Regions from separate parts of the Paenibacillus sp. fava2 genome, predicted to be linked through region 1. Evidence: riboswitches for the same ligand, from Rfam matches in the RefSeq annotation. Region 1 holds a riboswitch; each other region holds the start of a gene.
What was found. A riboswitch is a leader RNA that binds a small molecule or an ion and turns the genes downstream of it on or off. The one in region 1 is predicted to bind cyclic di-GMP.

Region 1 (2,203 bases):
CCAGGCTGAGAAGACTGTCATAATATCTGTTCAAAAAGTCATTATTATATATATCTACTGCGAGCACATCCACTTTATCCGCACCCGGATAGGTCAGTTCGTAGGGATCCGAATTGGAATTGGGAGCATTCGGATTCCATACCCACAGCAGATTGTTTAATTGATGAACGTTGACGAAACGGTCATACATGATATTCCACAATTGAGCAAAGTTATTTTTCTTGCCCCACCAGAACCAGCCGCCGTTCATTTCATGATAGGGTCTCCAGAGGATGGGAACCCCTGCGTCCCGTAAACTTTTGAGCGAAACAGCTACTTTATCCAGATCAGCAATCAGGGCATTATACTCCGCAGTTCCAGGTGTTACATACTTGTTAAAATCAGCCTGGCTGATGTTTTTCTGTACATTGCCCCACTCATATTTGGTGCCGGGCAGATTCTGGTGAAAAGTCATTGCTACGATACCGCCGGCTTTGTGCCAGTTGGTGGCGCTCCAGACGATGTTCTTGCGCTGCGCAGCTACCCCACTCTCAGTCTGTCCGCCGATCGCTCCAAGCTCATAGCCGTGCAGGGCGGCATACTGTCCGCTTATGGTCTTCAGCTTGTTGCTGATTTCATCCGGACTTTCGAAATAGTCATGCTGTCCTGTAATAATCCCCTTCCCGGAGATGGCGTACATTTTGTCCAGCAGCTTGACTGCCTCTGCTGAAGCATTGGGATTTACTGGGGCTCCGGTCACGGAAGCTGCTTGCGCAGATAACGGTGCAAAGCCTAATCCTATAGGTACAGCGGACAATAAAACGGCCACGGACAATACGGCAGACAACAGACGAGACTTACGGTAAGCTTTCAATATTCATCTTCCTTTCGGTAGCCAGGCTGCCACTTGGTAGAGGCCCTATAGCTTTGCGTCCCTATCTTTCGAGTAGGTTTGCCTTTGTCGTTTTGGAAGGAAATATCCTTCTTACCGTAAGTATCGACTCTATGAAGTTGTAGGTTTATAGCAAAAATGAATAAATCTTAATAAATAGTTCCAAATACCCGTTTCACACTTTTCACAATTGGTTAAATAGATAAATTAGACCTAAGAAATAAACTGGTGTAATTCAATATCTTCCCAATCGAGCGTAATCCGGATGTTATCCTCTTCCACCAGCTCGGAGCCGCTCTGCACCTCGATAAACTCTACATCTGTCAGCGCCAGAATGGCATGTTTGGTTCCTTCGGGGATGCGGACGACATCGCCTGCCTTTACCTTATGCATCTTTTCATTGATGACGATGCTGGCTTCCCCGCTTACAAAGGTCCAGATTTCACTGCGTTTGTGATGAAGCTGGTAGCTGATATTTTTACCCTGCTCGATAAAAATCCGTTTGGTCAACACTTCATTGCCCTCATCATATTTCACATAGTCAATTACCTTGTAGTGGCCCCAGCGGCGTTCCTCGTACATCGGTCTTTGTTCATGAGATTTGAGCACTTCCTTGATGCGCGGGCTTTCCGCCTTATGCGTAACAAGAATTCCGTCAGGGCTCGCGGCGATGATCAGATCCTTGGCTCCGATAACCGTAATCGGAATATCCAGCTCATTGATCAGGCAGGTCCGTTCGGAATCCGAGGTTACTACCCCTTTGCCGACCAGATTGCTGCTCATTTCCTCTGTAAGCGTATTCCATGTGCCAAGATCCTTCCAGAAGCCGGCATACGGCTGAACGACGATTTTCTCTTCTTTTTCCACCACTTCGTAATCAAAGCTGATGGAAGCCATCAGTTTGTATTGCTTCTGCAGCTCCTCGTAGTTAAGCGGCAGACCTTTGCTCTGCAGAATATCCAGCAGATAACCGAGGCGGAAAGCAAATACGCCACAGTTCCAAAGTGCGCCCTTACTGATGAGCCCTTCTGCCTGCACACGGTCAGGCTTTTCCTGGAAGTGGCTTACCTGCAGGTAGCCGCTTGCCCCCGCCGCATCACTGGTAGGAATAATATATCCGTATTTTTCTGACGCATGTTCAGGCACTACGCCCATCAGCGCCAGGTTCGCGCCGCTCTCCTCCATCGTCTGCTCCAGCCGGACTACCGTATCGAAGAAGGAAGCCTCCACATACGGATCGACAGGCAGAATGGCCACTGTTTCCGCCGGGGAAACACCGGCAATGGAATACAGGTAAGCCGCTGTCAGCGCAATAGCCGGGAAGGTATCGCG
Region 2 (2,203 bases), 650 kb from region 1:
CGGCGTCGGCGTGCTTGTCGGCGCTGCCGTCGGTGTCGATGTTGGTGCTGTAGTAGGTACCGGCGTCGGCGTGCTTGTCGGCGCTGCCGTCGGTGTCGATGTTGGTGCTGTAGTAGGTACCGGCGTTGGCGTGCTTGTCGGCGCTGCCGTCGGTGTCGATGTTGGTGCTGTTGTCGGTACCGGCGTCGGCGTTGCTGTCGGTGCCGTTGTCGGCTCCGGTGTCGCTGTGCTTGTCGGAACCGGCGTTGGCGTTGCTGTTGGTGTTACCGGGGTTCCGTTGTCACGGCCGGTATATGGCTTATGATGGAATTCCCCGCTTCCTTCCAGGGAAGCACCGATCATACTCCCGTTGATTTGCCCGTTATTAAAGGTAATCGCTGCGTTTGGTGCCAGCACAGTTCCCATTACACCGATACTCTCCAGCCGCAGAGCCGTTGCCTGCGGGAAGTTATAAAGCACCTTATTCTGGCTTACGCCAGTCAGCCCGTTTCCGTTCTTGAACGTGACCGAAGTTCCGTCAATATTAACGATAGCGGTAGATCCCTCCGGTGCAGTAATCCGCAGCTCATTGGCGGCAGTCAGCGTGCTTCCTGAAACCAAGAATACATTCAGCACAGGATCAGTGCCGGTCAATTTAATATTTCCATAGCTATCCTCAGTCTTGCCGTTCACCGTCAAAGCTGCAAGCTCCTGGGATTTAGCGCGGAGCAAGGCAAACTCCGAGACGAAGTTAATAACGTTCGCTTCTTTCCGCAGGGTTCCTGTCCCGCCCCGCGGTTTACCTGAACCTGTATAAGTGCCGCCGTACACGGCGTTACCGTTAACTTCCCCCATCTCATAGCTCAGATTGCCGCCAGCCACCAGCGAATCCATTTCTGAGCGTTCCGCAGCACTCAGGCTATGGCCTACCGAATATCCGCCCTGTGAAAGGGTAATATTGCCGCCTGCAGCCATTCTGCCTTCAGAATCACTATGGTAGCCTTTGAGATCACCAAGGATAAACACATTGTACTTACCCGCAACGCCCGGAAGGGGGGCACTGTCGGCTCTCACTTCACCCTGACCGGCCGAAGCCAGCCAGCCGCCGACCAGCAGGACTGCAGACATAGCCAGTGCAAAAGATAATTTGAATACAGATTTACGTTTCATTAATAATCCCCCCGTAAGATGCGATATAAATTTTGGTTATAGCAGCACCTTCACCTGAAAAATAAAAAAAACCGCCAGGAAGACAAGCTCCATGGCGGCCGGACGATCATAGCCCTCTCTCAAAGGCTGTAGACTCCTGACTTTGCGTCCCGCACTTTCGCGCGGTTTGCGATTATACATGAGAAGGTATGTAATTGGTAATAGAGAAAATAGTCTATGACATTTGTTACTTTAGAACTAAACTCAGTGTATTCCCTGATCCTCTGTATTGTCAATCTATTCCTTATAATATTTTGCCAATAACATTAGGAATTTTTCAAAAAAGAGCCTGTACGGCGGATTATATGCAGAAAAGCACTATAATTCTATCTATTCTCCAACTGATTCTCTCTCATGCTCAGGAATACCCGTACTCATTTACTTAAAATTGTTGTATTTAAAATATTTTCATTCTAGTAGTTTTGAACTACTTATTATTGAGATTATTATATTCCCGATTTAAGTAAAAAAGACTCCCCGCGGATCACTCCGCAGACAGTCTTCGTTCTTTGCGTGGGTTTAATATTATAACAGCTGCAGCCAGCCGATCATTGACATCCAGAGCGGAATACTTAAAAACAGGCCAAACACCAGACCGCGGCGGAGACTTCCTTCGTGATTCATCATCATTCTCCTTTTTTAACTGCATTATTCTTATCCTTAGTATTTCAAATTCAATATAAAACAATTCTAAATATTTTATTGTGAAAAATATCACATTATTACTGTTATTTTAAAATATTATGTTGCAAACAAAAAGGCCTTGCCATGGGAGTTGGCAAGACCTGCAGGGTACCATATAACACTGGGGGGTGTCTGGTATATTCACTATAAAGGATCTACCTGAAAATAAGCTGATAGCAAGCTAAAAATTACATTAAAATGGTCCAGCAGCCCAAAGTGCTGATCACTACGACCAGCGCTACAGGATAAAGAATTTTCCGGCTCACCTTATCTCTGAAGGTAAAAAACAGACATATCATACAAAGCCACGCAATTAGGAGACTGCCCATTT
Region 3 (2,203 bases), 500 kb from region 1:
GGCTAAACTGCTGGAGGAAGCTGAACAAGCCTACAGCGAACTGGCACCAACAGCCGGACCGGATCTGCAAAAGCCCTATGCGGAGGTGACCCAGCTGCTGGCTGAAGAGTCGGTGCAGGAGGAGGAGGTACAGCCTTCTGCGGAGCCCGTTGAAGAGATTGCTGTGGGCGGCAAAATCACCGGAATCATTGAGATTGACCGGATCGATCTGAAGCTTCCTGTTCTTGAAGGTGCGACAAAGGCGAATATGAAGCATGCTGCCGCCCATATGAAGGAGACGGCTCCGCTGGGTGAGGTAGGCAATGCGGCTATAGCTGCGCACAGATCCAGAACAGCCGGCAGGCTTTTTAACAGGCTGGATGAAGTAAAGATCGGGGACACCATCAAGATAAAGACGAGTGCAGAGGAGTATCAGTACGTAGTATATGATATTTCTATAGTGGAGCCGACGGATGTGTCGGTGTTGAACGGCAATGGGGAAGATAAAATCCTGACCCTAATCACCTGTGATCCGCTGGTTAACCCGACTCACCGGCTGATTATTCATGCTAAGCTTTCTTGAAAACAGACAAAAAAGGATTCAGCGCGAATTAACGAAAATTTTATTGAAAAATGCTGAAATTCTAGTAAAATAGGTCTTGTATCTGGGCGAATATATGGTAGTATATAACTATAAAAGCACACACGATAACGGCAAACCTATCGAAAGGTAGGGACGCAAAGCTAAAGGGCCTTCCCGTAAGGATGGCAGCCAGCTACCGAATGAAGGGCTTTTTTTGTTGGCTATTCAATCCAAAATCTAGTATTTTTGGTAGATTAAGAGATAGATAAAGCTGCACACGATAATGGCAAACCTATCGAAAGGTAGGGACGCAAAGCTAGAGGGCCTTCCCGTAAGGATGGCAGCCAGCTACCGAAAGGAGTTTTATCCATGAAAAAATTTTATTTCATGCTGTTAACATTGTTCGTAGTTGTCACTTCCGTTCAGACAAGCACAGCTTCAGCTGCAACTGCAGACTCAAGCTGGTTGAATACATCGAAGCTCGATCAAGGTGTTGTTGCAGTATCCTATGATGTACCTGCTGACAAACGTATCAAGGTTATGATTACGAAAGACGGCAACAGCTATACTTACAATCTGTATGCTTCCCAGTCGACAGAATCCTTCCCGCTGCAGCAAGGCAACGGCACTTATAAAGTATCTGTTCTTGAGAACACAACCGGTAACAAATATAAAGTGGTGTCTTCCGAAGATGTTGAGCTTAAACTCAGCAATGCTAACGCCGTATACTTGAGCTCCGTACAGAACGTGAAATGGACCTCTTCCGATAAAGCAGTACTGAAAGCTAAACAGCTTACAAAAGGCTTGACTACAGATGAAGCTAAGGTAAAAGCGATCTATAACTACATCGTAGCAAATGTTAAGTATGACAACGCATTGGCTGCTACTGTAACACCGGACTATATTCCTAACAATGACAGCACACTGCTCTCCAATAAAGGCATTTGCTATGACTATGCTTCCTTGTTCGCTACTATGCTTCGCAGTGAAGGCATTCCAACAAAGCTTGTAATGGGTAACACAAGCTATGTATCGACATATCATGCTTGGAATGAAGTTCTGCTTAATGGCAAATGGGTAACAATTGATACTACAGTTGACGCTGGCCTGGCTAAAAACAACAAAGACGTTGGCCTGACTAAAGTTGCGAGCAAATATAGCGCTGCTAAATTCTACTAAGAACCATGATAATACGGTGACATTGAGACAACCTGCTAATATAATTTAGCAGGTTGTCTTTTTTTTGATTAAGGGGTTGCTTTTTGTCAGTGATGTGGGGTATTATAGGTAAGCGTTGTTAGAGCGCGTCAAAGTTTGACTGAAATTGATTGAAAAATGGATTTCAAAAAAAAAGCTTGCGCTTCTGAAACAAACGTGATATTATATAAGAGTTGCTGCTGACGAGAACATCGAAAGCGACAACGAGCTTGATCTTTGAAAACTGAACAACGAGTGAGTATCGGAATTCACTTCGGTGATTCCAAAACTGATGATTTTCGCAGCGTCTTGTACGCTTTAGAAATTCATCTTGAGAATGTAAATTCTCGTCAGATGTTTCAAAATGAGCGAATCGCTCTTTTCAATACTTTATTGGAGAGTTTGATCCTGGCTCAGGACGAACGCTGGCGGCGTGCCTAATAC
Region 4 (2,203 bases), 2.2 Mb from region 1:
TCAGCGCCTGCACATCCGCTAAAAATACAAACGATTCATATTGATCCTGCAGCATTACCCTGTTCTTGAGACTGCCCGAGTAATGGCCAAGGTGCAGCTTGCCGGTAACGCGGTCCCCTGTGAGCATACGTTCTTTGTTCATTCCAATTCCTCCTGGTATATTTTGTGATAATCCGTCGCCACCACCAGCCATCCTCCATGGCCATCACCCCCTTCAGCAAATAAAAAAACTCCGTCCGCTAAGGACGAAGTTATCGTTATGCCACCTTAATTAACCGCTTCGCTGCTTGATCTGCAGGTATCCGGTCTGGTCAATACGGTGCGGAGTCCACAAAAGATGTGAAGCTCGATACCGCTCCCGTGATAACGGCGGGATTCCCGGCATTTCCCTACTGCATCCTTGCAGACGGTTCGGAAAAGCAACTACAAAGTCCATTCACACCTGTGCCGGACACCGGTTCGCAGCGTCCACCGGCTCTCTGAAGTCCTTAATACAGGGTTACTTACCCTTTGTCAACGTTGTTACTGATATTGTGGATAATATTAACTTAAGAAGCAGGTGGAGTCAATCTGTTCCTTTGGGAATTTTTCGGTTATTACAAGCAGGATTAGGGAATTTGAATGTAGAATTATAAATAAAGCTAGACACTTAATACCAAATATGTTTGTAATTCAGAGGCGCCAGCTGATGAACAAAGGCAACTCCGCCGAAAGGCGGAAGACGCAAAGCCACCGGTCTAAACCGCAGAAACAGCGGCATGACAGCGGGGACGCTCATATAGTTTGGTTTTTTTGTTGTCTAAATACAACAAGGGAGAGTTGCAATCATGCTGTAATACAGAAACAGCCTGCCCGGCAGGAGCGCTTTGACCTGTTTTGATCACTATTGAAAACTGTTGAACACATTCTGAAAGATTCATACCTTTGCTTCCTTTTATCAAACAAACAGAACTGGAGATGTCCTTAAGATGATAGCAGAAACAACTATGCACCCTGAATGGAATACAATTTTTATCAGCCTGCACGGGTTTGCCGACCTCGAAGAGACCATTAAAGAGGTGGATATTTTCGAAGCCCAGATGCCGCATCTGCCGCTGAAGGAGATGTCGCTGATCATTGACTGCACGGACATGGCACCCTTCAAAGCAGAAATTCTGCCGGTGCTTGAACGCTGCTACGTGATGTATAACAGCTTCAAGCATGCCGTTCTCGTCAATCCGGTTAAAGTGGTGGCCAAGTCGCAATTGCAGCGAGTAGCGCCAAAAGCCAGCTTTAACGGCCATTTTGTAGATACTGTGGACGAAGCGTGGGCTATTGTAAAAGGCTAGCTCAGACCCGCAAGAGACCGGACGGCTCTAACGTATCATGCTGACAAAATAACAAATACACTAACAAAGGTGGGCCGATATGGTTAACGTAAGGATTGCAGGAACTGAAGTGTACCATCCGCCATTCAAAGTTAGCAATGCACAATTGGCTGAACAGGCTGGCGAAGCTGCAGACAAGCTTATTGGTATTTGGGAGTATTTTGGCCGTAAGGATCGTTATTATGCGACCACCTATGAAGAAAGCACGCTGTATATGGCCATTCAAGCCTCTAAAGCGCTGCTTGCGGGCAGCGGGCTTGGCGGAGAGGATCTCGATATGATCGTTGTCTCCTCGGGCACCCATGAATACAGTGCGCCGACTGACGCTGCCCTGCTGCACCAGGCAATCGGGGGGAAACAGTCCTGTATTGTATACGACAGCAATGCGAACTGCGTGGGAATGGTAGTCGCCGCAGACCAGGCAGCCCGTTCGATGATGACCAATCCCGGAGTAAGGTATGCGCTGGTTGTCGGCTCTGAGCAGATCGCCCGCTTTTATAAAGAAGGGGATCTGGCTTCAAAAGGACTTTGCGGGGATGCTGCCTGCGCGGTTCTGCTGGAACGGGTAGAGGAAGGGGACTCCGGACTGATTGATTCCGCTTATTATACCAATACGCAAAAGGCGGAAGACATGCTGTTTCCGTCTGCCGGTATGACCCAGATGTTCGGAGAGCATCTTACGCTTGAGGAAAAAAAGATCTATCTGCATCCCGAGTATAATGTCAATGTGGCATTCCCTACAGCAGTGACCAATATTGAAAGCCTGCTCCATAAACACGGATATGCCAAAAGAGAGGTTAAGCACTACATTCTCAGCCAGCTGAACCTTTCAGTGA

Region 2: it holds a riboswitch for cyclic di-GMP, as region 1 does, so the genes downstream of both, AC4G46_RS02430 (choice-of-anchor A family protein) here and AC4G46_RS05140 (PA14 domain-containing protein) in region 1, are expected to answer to the same signal.
Region 3: it holds a riboswitch for cyclic di-GMP, as region 1 does, so the genes downstream of both, AC4G46_RS03125 (transglutaminase-like domain-containing protein) here and AC4G46_RS05140 (PA14 domain-containing protein) in region 1, are expected to answer to the same signal.
Region 4: it holds a riboswitch for cyclic di-GMP, as region 1 does, so the genes downstream of both, AC4G46_RS14315 (hypothetical protein) here and AC4G46_RS05140 (PA14 domain-containing protein) in region 1, are expected to answer to the same signal.

Annotation. Positions count from the first base shown of each region.
Region 1 is NZ_CM177755.1:1,175,181-1,177,383, reverse strand. Features, by position in the region: gene AC4G46_RS05140 (PA14 domain-containing protein) at 1-853, opposite strand, end outside; cyclic di-GMP riboswitch class I at 867-946, opposite strand; gene AC4G46_RS05135 (sugar phosphate nucleotidyltransferase) at 1,085-2,203, opposite strand, start outside.
Region 2 is NZ_CM177755.1:524,074-526,276, reverse strand. Features, by position in the region: gene AC4G46_RS02430 (choice-of-anchor A family protein) at 1-1,149, opposite strand, end outside; cyclic di-GMP riboswitch class I at 1,240-1,330, opposite strand.
Region 3 is NZ_CM177755.1:679,757-681,959, forward strand. Features, by position in the region: gene AC4G46_RS03120 (class D sortase) at 1-562, shown strand, start outside; cyclic di-GMP riboswitch class I at 683-763, shown strand; cyclic di-GMP riboswitch class I at 838-918, shown strand; gene AC4G46_RS03125 (transglutaminase-like domain-containing protein) at 932-1,741, shown strand; rRNA gene AC4G46_RS03130 (16S ribosomal RNA) at 2,150-2,203, shown strand, end outside.
Region 4 is NZ_CM177755.1:3,339,988-3,342,190, forward strand. Features, by position in the region: gene trpS (tryptophan--tRNA ligase) at 1-142, opposite strand, end outside; T-box leader at 239-526, opposite strand; cyclic di-GMP riboswitch class I at 688-778, shown strand; gene AC4G46_RS14310 (hypothetical protein) at 738-920, opposite strand; gene AC4G46_RS14315 (hypothetical protein) at 969-1,328, shown strand; gene AC4G46_RS14320 (ketoacyl-ACP synthase III) at 1,408-2,203, shown strand, end outside.